Regions from separate parts of the Erwinia sp. AC075 genome, predicted to be linked through region 2. Evidence: predicted binding sites of a transcription regulator. Region 2 holds the regulator's gene; the other holds the start of a gene.
What was found. The regulator CRP, encoded in region 2, controls carbon source genes, mostly activating them, when cyclic AMP is high. The targets are predictions, from matches to a motif close to ATGTGANNNNNNTCACAT.
Positions count from the first base shown of each region.

Region 1: AC0IXH_RS23565 (nucleoside-specific channel-forming protein Tsx) is a predicted target of CRP. The motif match lies at 1,547-1,564, and genes of this name have one in related genera.

Region 1 covers NZ_CEEDEU010000001.1:5,076,325-5,080,291, reverse strand. Annotated here, with positions in the region: RNA gene ssrA (transfer-messenger RNA) at 1-255, shown strand, start outside; gene AC0IXH_RS23570 (PA4780 family RIO1-like protein kinase) at 381-1,235, shown strand; gene AC0IXH_RS23565 (nucleoside-specific channel-forming protein Tsx) at 1,766-2,632, shown strand; gene speG (spermidine N1-acetyltransferase) at 2,774-3,331, shown strand; gene AC0IXH_RS23555 (hypothetical protein) at 3,403-3,822, opposite strand; gene mmuM (homocysteine S-methyltransferase) at 3,931-3,967, opposite strand, start outside.
Region 2 covers NZ_CEEDEU010000001.1:4,259,293-4,263,259, forward strand. Annotated here, with positions in the region: gene AC0IXH_RS19885 (YccS/YhfK family putative transporter) at 1-1,854, opposite strand, end outside; gene crp (cAMP-activated global transcriptional regulator CRP) at 1,913-2,545, opposite strand; gene AC0IXH_RS19895 (OsmC family protein) at 2,853-3,263, shown strand; gene AC0IXH_RS19900 (phosphoribulokinase) at 3,303-3,967, opposite strand, start outside.

The DNA.
Region 1 (3,967 bases), 820 kb from region 2:
CACTAGCAGCTTAATAACCTGCTCAGAGCCCTCTCTCCCTAGCCTCCGTTCTTAGGACGGGGATCAAGAGAGGTCAAAAACAAAAGAACTCGTGTGGATGTCCTGCCTGGGGCTGAAACACTAAATCTAATCAGGCTAGTTGGTTAGTGGCGTGTCCGTTCGCAGCTAACCGGCGAATGTAAAGACTGGACTAAGCATGTAGTGCCGACGGTGTAGTAATTCTGGACGCGGGTTCAACTCCCGCCAGCTCCACCAAATTCTTGGTCGATGGTTACCAGACCCACTCGATGAAGTCCTGAGAACCCACACGGTGAAAACCTTGTGGGTTTTTTTGTGCCTGATATCTTTCGTAACCTGGCTGAAATAAGGTATAAAGCCGCATGAAAATCCCAAACCGAATCCAACCTCTGGTTGATGATGGCCTGATAGACGATGTGCTCCAACGCCTTAAAAGCGGAAAGGAAGCCGACGTTTACACTGTGTTATGCGGTGACAAGATCAATTGTGCCAAAGTGTACAAGGAAGCGACACAGCGCAGCTTTAAGCAGGCCGTGCAGTATCAGGAAGGCCGCAAGGTCCGTAACTCACGTAGCTCCCGTGCGATGCAGAAAGGCTCTAAATTCGGCCGCAAGCAGCAGGAAGAGTCCTGGCAAACCGCAGAGGTGGATGCGCTGTTCCGGTTGGCAGAAGCGGGCGTACGAGTCCCTCAGCCCTATCTTTGTATCGACGGCGTGCTCCTGATGGAACTGGTGACGGATGCAGACGGCATGGTGGCTCCACGTCTTAGCGATGTGACTATGTCCGAAGAAAGCGCGGTGACTGATTTCCATACCATGATCCGTAATATCGTACGCATGTTGTGTGCCGGTATCGTGCATGGTGACCTGTCGGAATTTAACGTACTGCTCGATGCACAAGGCCCGGTCATTATCGACTTGCCTCAGGCTGTCGATGCTGCAGCGAATAACCATGCTGAAGCCATGTTCGAGCGTGACGTGAATAACATCACGGCGTACTACGGTCAGTTTGCTCCGCAGTTGCTGAAAACCCGTTATGCGAAAGAAATTTGGCTGCTGTATGAAGACGGCAAGTTAACCCCAGAAACTCCGCTGACAGGACTGTTCGTCGAAGAGATTCATGAAGTCGATATGGACTCGCTGATGGATGAAATCATTACGGCGGAAGATGACTATTACGAACGTCAGCGGGCAAATAAAGAACGCGACGAAGAGTAGATGATTCTGCCCCGGTAAAATTCTGCGGCTATTTTGCAGGTGTTATTAAGGAGATCACTCCCCGCGATCTTCTTAATGAAACCAAAAAGGGCTCATCTCGCCAGGATGACGCGATGCTAAAAAACGCCACCATCCATAAGCTTACCTTATTATAAGCCGCTGCCATTCCCCTTCTCTTCCCACTGCAGAATCGGTAAATCCACTTCCGCTTTTTGCCTGTTGTACCTTAAACAGCGATGCAAACGATTACCTGGCTCAAAAAACCCCCTTCCTGTCCTCAATCCCCTTTCAGACCATCCGGTCAAACATATTTGTGACACCCATCACACTTTACCTAAAGTGAAATGAAACAAGGTTTGACAAGTGTGAGCGATATCTATTTCCTTAAGCGCGGATGACGGCACACTGCCGCAGCATTCATCGCGGGTGTTTTTTGCTGTGAAAACAGTCACCCTTTCCTCTTCTGTTGACGACTTAATAAGACCTTCGCAGTGGCTTCATAAAAGGGTCATTAAGCCTGTGGTAATATAATGAAATATAAAATTCTGATGGCTGGCGCACTCGCAGCGCTCTCTTATAGTGCCTCTTCAACTGCTGCTACCGATTCGCCGGAGTATGTTTCCGACTGGTGGCATCAGAGCGTCAACGTGGTGGGAAGCTACCACACCCGTTTCGGACCTCAGTTCAATAACGACGTATATCTGGAATACGAAGCGTTCGCCAAAAAAGACTGGTTCGATTTCTACGGCTATATCGATGCGACTAACTTCTTCGGCGTGGGTAACTCCAATGCTAACGGTATCTTTGACCACGGCTCCCCGCTGTTTATGGAAATCGAACCTCGTTTCTCTATCGACAAGCTGACCAACACGGACCTGAGCTTCGGCCCGTTCAAAGAGTGGTACTTCGCGAACAACTATATCTACGATATGGGCCGTAACAGCGATAACCGCCAGAACACCTGGTTCATGGGTCTGGGTACCGATATCGATACCCACTCAGATGTTGGCCTTTCACTGAACGTGTATGCCAAATACCAGTGGGAAAACTACGGTGCAGCGAACGAAAACAGCTGGGATGGCTATCGCTTTAAGGTGAAATACTTCGTGCCGATTACCAGCCTGTGGGGCGGAAATCTGAGCTACATCGGCTTCACCAACTTTGACTGGGGCTCCGATCTGCGTGATGAGACCGGCCCGTCCCGTACCAGCAACTCTATCGCTTCCAGCCATATCCTCTCGCTGGGTTACGATCACTGGCATTACTCGTTCGTGGCGCGTTACTTCCACAACGGCGGACAGTGGGCTGATGGCCAGGAGCTGAACTTTGGTAACGGTCAGTTCGAAGTGAAATCCACCGGTTGGGGTTACTACCTGGTCGCTGGCTACAACTTCTGATGCCTTAACGCATTCTAAACGCCAGCACCGTAAACCGTGCTGGCGTTATTGTTTCTACGCTTACGCCGTGCCATTTCCTCCCGTCAGACGTATAATTCCTCAGCAATATTGCATCTGATAAAAGGAACTTATATGTCTCCCATGCCTGCCGAAGATGGCTTAAAACTGCGTCCTCTCGAACGTGAAGATCTGCGTTTTGTTCACCAGCTTGATAACAACGCAAGCGTTATGCGTTACTGGTTTGAAGAGCCGTACGAAGCGTTTGTGGAACTGTCCGATCTCTACGATAAGCATATTCACGATCAGAGCGAACGTCGGTTTGTGGTTGAATTTGAAGGGGATAAAGCGGGACTGGTTGAACTGGTTGAGATTAACCATATTCACCGACGTGCTGAATTTCAGATTATCATTGCCCCCAGCCATCAAGGGAAAGGCCTTGCCAGTAAAGCCGTCAAGCTGGCGATGGATTACGGATTTTCCGTGCTGAACCTGTATAAACTTTACCTGATCGTTGATAAAGAAAATAAGAAAGCCATTCACATCTACACCAAATTAGGCTTCGATATTGAAGGCGAACTTATCCACGAATTCTTTATTAACGGCGAATACCGTAACACCATTCGCATGTGCATTTTCCAGCAGCAGTATCTGGCAAAACATAAACCCGCACACGTGATGCTGAACCCGACGGCGCAATAGCGTCGGGACGGTTTTGAACCCGTCAAAACGCGCTATCAGGGGAAGAGCGATCTTCCCCTGGTTGCCCGCATCTAGCCGCGCGCGCCCACCGGATTCATAATGGTATTTACCTTCTCCGGATGGATGTTGTACATGCCGCCATTAAACGGATCGACAAACAGCCAGCCAGGAATGCCACCCAGCGGAATGTTGCCGAGGATGTACCAGAGGTTGGCTCTCTCTTCCAGTGGGATCGTCTGCGGCACATAACCCGCGCGCTCCAGTTGCAGCGTGTACTTCTTCTTGCCAAGGTACGAGCCATCAGACTTCAGCAGTGAGACTGTTTTAGGGGTAATCCCTTCTGCAACGGCCCTTCCCGTTTCATCCTGCACCACAAATTTCACGCCCTGAGGCCAGGTCTGGATGGAAACGTCCTGGGTCTGATCGCCAACAATGGTGGCACATCCGCTCAATAACCACGCTGAAGCCAGCGCCAGCAAAAGCCTTCTCATATGCATTCCTGCCAATTTAAATATTCAGAATAGTCTAAGCGGAGTCTGACGGGTTTTCATTAATTACGCCCGACCATTGCGGGCGTAATAAGACAAATTTTTAGCGGCTTATCGTGAATGGCAGCGCTGGGCGATCGCGGCGATA
Region 2 (3,967 bases):
CGCAACCTCACAGGCCTGCAGATAACGCTCCGCCAGCGACGAGGTCAGCATGGTGTGTTCCCGCGCCAGCGTGGTCATGGCATTGATATGCTCGACGATAAACTGGCTGTGCGTCACCCACAGTTTCATATCCGCCAGATAGCTGGGATCAAAGCCTGGCTCCTGCATCGACTGATTGAGCGAGTTGAACAGGGCGTTGTGCGCCTGATTAACGCGGATACGCTGATAGGCCAGCTTCACCGGGTCCTGTTCATTCCCCAGCAATAACCGCAGCGCATCCTGATAGGTTTCCAGCGCGTCATGCGCATTCTGCCGCAGCAACCCGCTTTGCCATTGCGGCCACAACCAGATGGTGCCGCCGAAGGCAATCAGGCAACCCATCAGCGTATCCAGTAAACGCGGCAGCAGGAAGTCTGCGCCGTTAAGCGAGAGCAGCTGCAACGAATACACTGCGGTGACCGTAAAGCCAATCATCGCAAAGCCGTAGAATTTACGGATAAACAGGTAGCTGATAAGGGTGATGGCTAACATCACCAGCAGCACGATGGATTCGGGTGCCTGCAGGCGCAAGGTCACCGCGGCAATCACCAGCCCGGCCAGCGTGCCCAGCGCACGGTGCTGGATGCGGACGCGCGTTGCGCTGTAACCGTTCTGGCTGACAAACATGACCGTCATCAGGATCCAGTAGGGTTTGGGCAGATTAAAGAACAGCGCCAGCGAACTGGCAAATGTGAGCATCACCGCGAAGCGGGCGGCGGTGCGCAAGGCGGCCGATTTCAGCGACAAATAGCTTCTGATGGCCGGCAGCAGCGGCAGTCGGCGCTGCCGGTCAGCCATCAAATCGCGCTGATAAAGGGGACGCTGGGTACGCAGCACCCGACCAATCCGGCTGAAGTGGTAATAGCAGAAGGTGCCCACCGGGTTATCCGGATTCTGCCGTGAGATCTTCTCCAGCGCCTGAAGCTGCTTATCCATGGTGAAGCGCTCGGGCAGCTTGTGGTAAAGGATATCGTCGGCCAGTTCACGCAGCCTGGCGGCGATGGTCTGCGCGTTCCAGCGGATCACCGCTTCGGCATGGCTTTGCTCCACCAGCTTTTGCACTTCTTCCGGCTGATGCAGGCTGACGGAGATGTGCTCCTGCAAATCCAGCGCGATTTGAAACGCGCGGGTCAGCCGCTTGTGGTGATTGTTGTTGGTAGCTGACAGCATATGCATCTGCTGATAGCAGGTGGTGATCAGGTCGACCGCTTTTTGCTGACGCGCCAGCAGCGGAGGCAGGGCTTTCTCCGGATCGGTGAGTTTGGTCAGCAGGGTGTATTTCGCTTCGCAGTAACCCGCCAGCTCGCGATAGAGCAGGCTTAAGGTTTCCCGCAGCGGTTGCTCTTTCCACAGCCAGAACCAGACCCAGTTGAACACGCCGTACCAGATGGTGCCGAGCACGTAGAGCATCGGCGGTTCCCACACCGGCATGCGTCCTGCCAGGCTAAGGGTGAAGATTGCGGCTATCAGCGAGCCGGGCAGCAGGCGGCCATGCAGCGGGCTGATTTCACCGGTGACGCCCAGCAGCATCGCCATCGAAAACAGGATCACGGGCAGGGGAACGTGGTGACCGGCAAGATACTGGATCAGGAAACTGCTGAAGGCGAACAGGCTTCCGCCAACGATCAGGCGTTTGAAAAAGCGCTTATGAGGAGTATCAAGGCCAGCGAGGTTGCAACAGGCAGGGACTAAGGAAAACAGCAACCCTTTTTGCAAGTCGCCCAGTAGCCATCCCATCGCTACCGGTAAACAGAGCACCAGCGTCTGGCGCAATGCGTAGTTGATCTCCGGGTGATAAATCAGTCGACGCCACATCACTCCACACCAAATAAAAAGGCGCAACACCAGGTGTTGCGCCGTGGATCAGAGCCGATTAGCGAGTGCCGTAGACAACGATAGTTTTACCGTGTGCCGAGATCAGGTTCTGATCTTCCAGCATCTTCAAAATGCGTCCCACTGTTTCACGAGAACAGCCAACGATTTGCCCAATTTCCTGGCGGGTGATCTTGATCTGCATCCCATCCGGGTGCGTCATGGCGTCCGGTTGTTTTGCCAGGTTCAGCAAGGTCTGCGCGATGCGACCCGTCACATCGAGGAAAGCTAAATTGCCCACTTTCTCAGAAGTGACCTGCAAGCGATTCGCCATCTGTGCAGACAGGCGCATCAGAATGTCAGGGTTAACCTGGATCAGCTGACGGAATTTTTTGTAAGAGATTTCAGCCACTTCACAGGCTGTCTTCGCGCGTACCCACGCGCTACGCTCCTGACCTTCTTCAAACAGGCCAAGCTCGCCAATAAAGTCGCCCTGATTGAGGTAAGACAGGATCATCTCTTTGCCTTCTTCATCCTTGATAAGCACCGCTACTGAACCTTTGACGATATAGTAGAGGGTTTCTGCCTTTTCACCCTGATGAATCAGCGTGCTCTTGGATGGATACTTATGAATATGGCAATGAGACAGGAACCATTCAAGTGTCGGGTCTGTTTGCGGTTTGCCGAGAACCATTCGCTGTTATCCTCTGTTGTAATCGTGCCTAAATACAGGGGCAGAGTTCCCTGCCAGGCGTTGAAATAGTCAAGCGTTTCCCATCAGGAAATTTATTCGGGCCTCTGTTAAAAGCCTGGCTCGTTATGCGATTCGTTTCGTCGTGCCTGTAGAGTACTGACGAAAATATTACAGCTTTGTTTGTAGCACAGCTTTCAACGAGTGTCTTGTGTTGTCTCGCTTCAGCATAGTGCGAAAATTGCCGCATTGCCGTTTTTCTGCCTAAAGCGTAATCTGGCGATAACTGAATGAATTAGAGGAAATTGTTATGCAGGCTCGAGTCAAGTGGGTTGAAGGGTTAACGTTTTTGGGAGAATCCTCATCCGGGCATCAGGTTCTGATGGACGGAAATGCGGGCGATAAAGCCCCGAGCCCGATGGAGATGGTGTTGATGGCCGCGGGCGGATGCAGCGCAATCGACGTGGTTTCCATTCTGCAGAAGGGCCGCCACGACGTAAAGGATTGCGAAGTGAAGCTCAGCTCCGAACGCCGTGAAGAGGCCCCGCGCCTGTTCACCCACATCAATCTGCACTTTATCGTCACCGGCGTGGCCTTAGGCGATAAAGCGGTGTCGCGTGCCGTCGATCTCTCCGCGGAGAAATATTGCTCGGTGGCACTGATGCTGGGCAAGGGCGTGGAAATCACCCACAGCTATGAAGTGATTGAGTTACCGGCGTAAGTCATCCCATCGCCGCCCTAAGCCCCGTGCCCGCGGGGCTTACTCTATTTTCTTACCCTGGATCAGACGCTTCACCAGCGGCCCCATAATCAGCTCCATCGCCAGCCCCATCTTGCCGCCCGGCACCACCAGCGTATTAATGTGCGAGATAAAGGATCCCTGCAGCATCGACAGCAAATACGGGAAGTCGATATCTTCCAGCGCCTGGAAATGGATCACCACAAAGCTTTCATCCAGCGACGGGATACCGCGCGCCGCGAACGGGTTAGAGGTATCCACCGTCGGCACACGCTGGAAGTTAATGTGCGTGCGGGAGAACTGCGGCGTAATAAAGTTGATGTAATCCTCCATGGATCGCACCACCGAATCCATCACCGCTTCGCGTGAGTGGCCGCGTTCGCTGGTATCGCGCACCAGTTTCTGGATCCACTCCAGGTTCACGATCGGTACCACGCCAACCAGCAAATCAACCTGCTGCGAGACATTGTTCTGCGGCGTCACCACGCCGCCATGCAGCCCTTCATAAAACAGCACGTCGGTCGGTTCCGGCAGGGGTTGCCACGGCGTAAAGGTTCCCGGAACCTGATTCCAGGGGACCGCTTCATCATAGGTGTGCAGATATTTGCGGGATTTGCCGCTGCCTGACCGGCCATATTCCGCGAAGGTCTGTTCGAGCAGGGCGAAGTCATTGGCTTCCGGGCCGA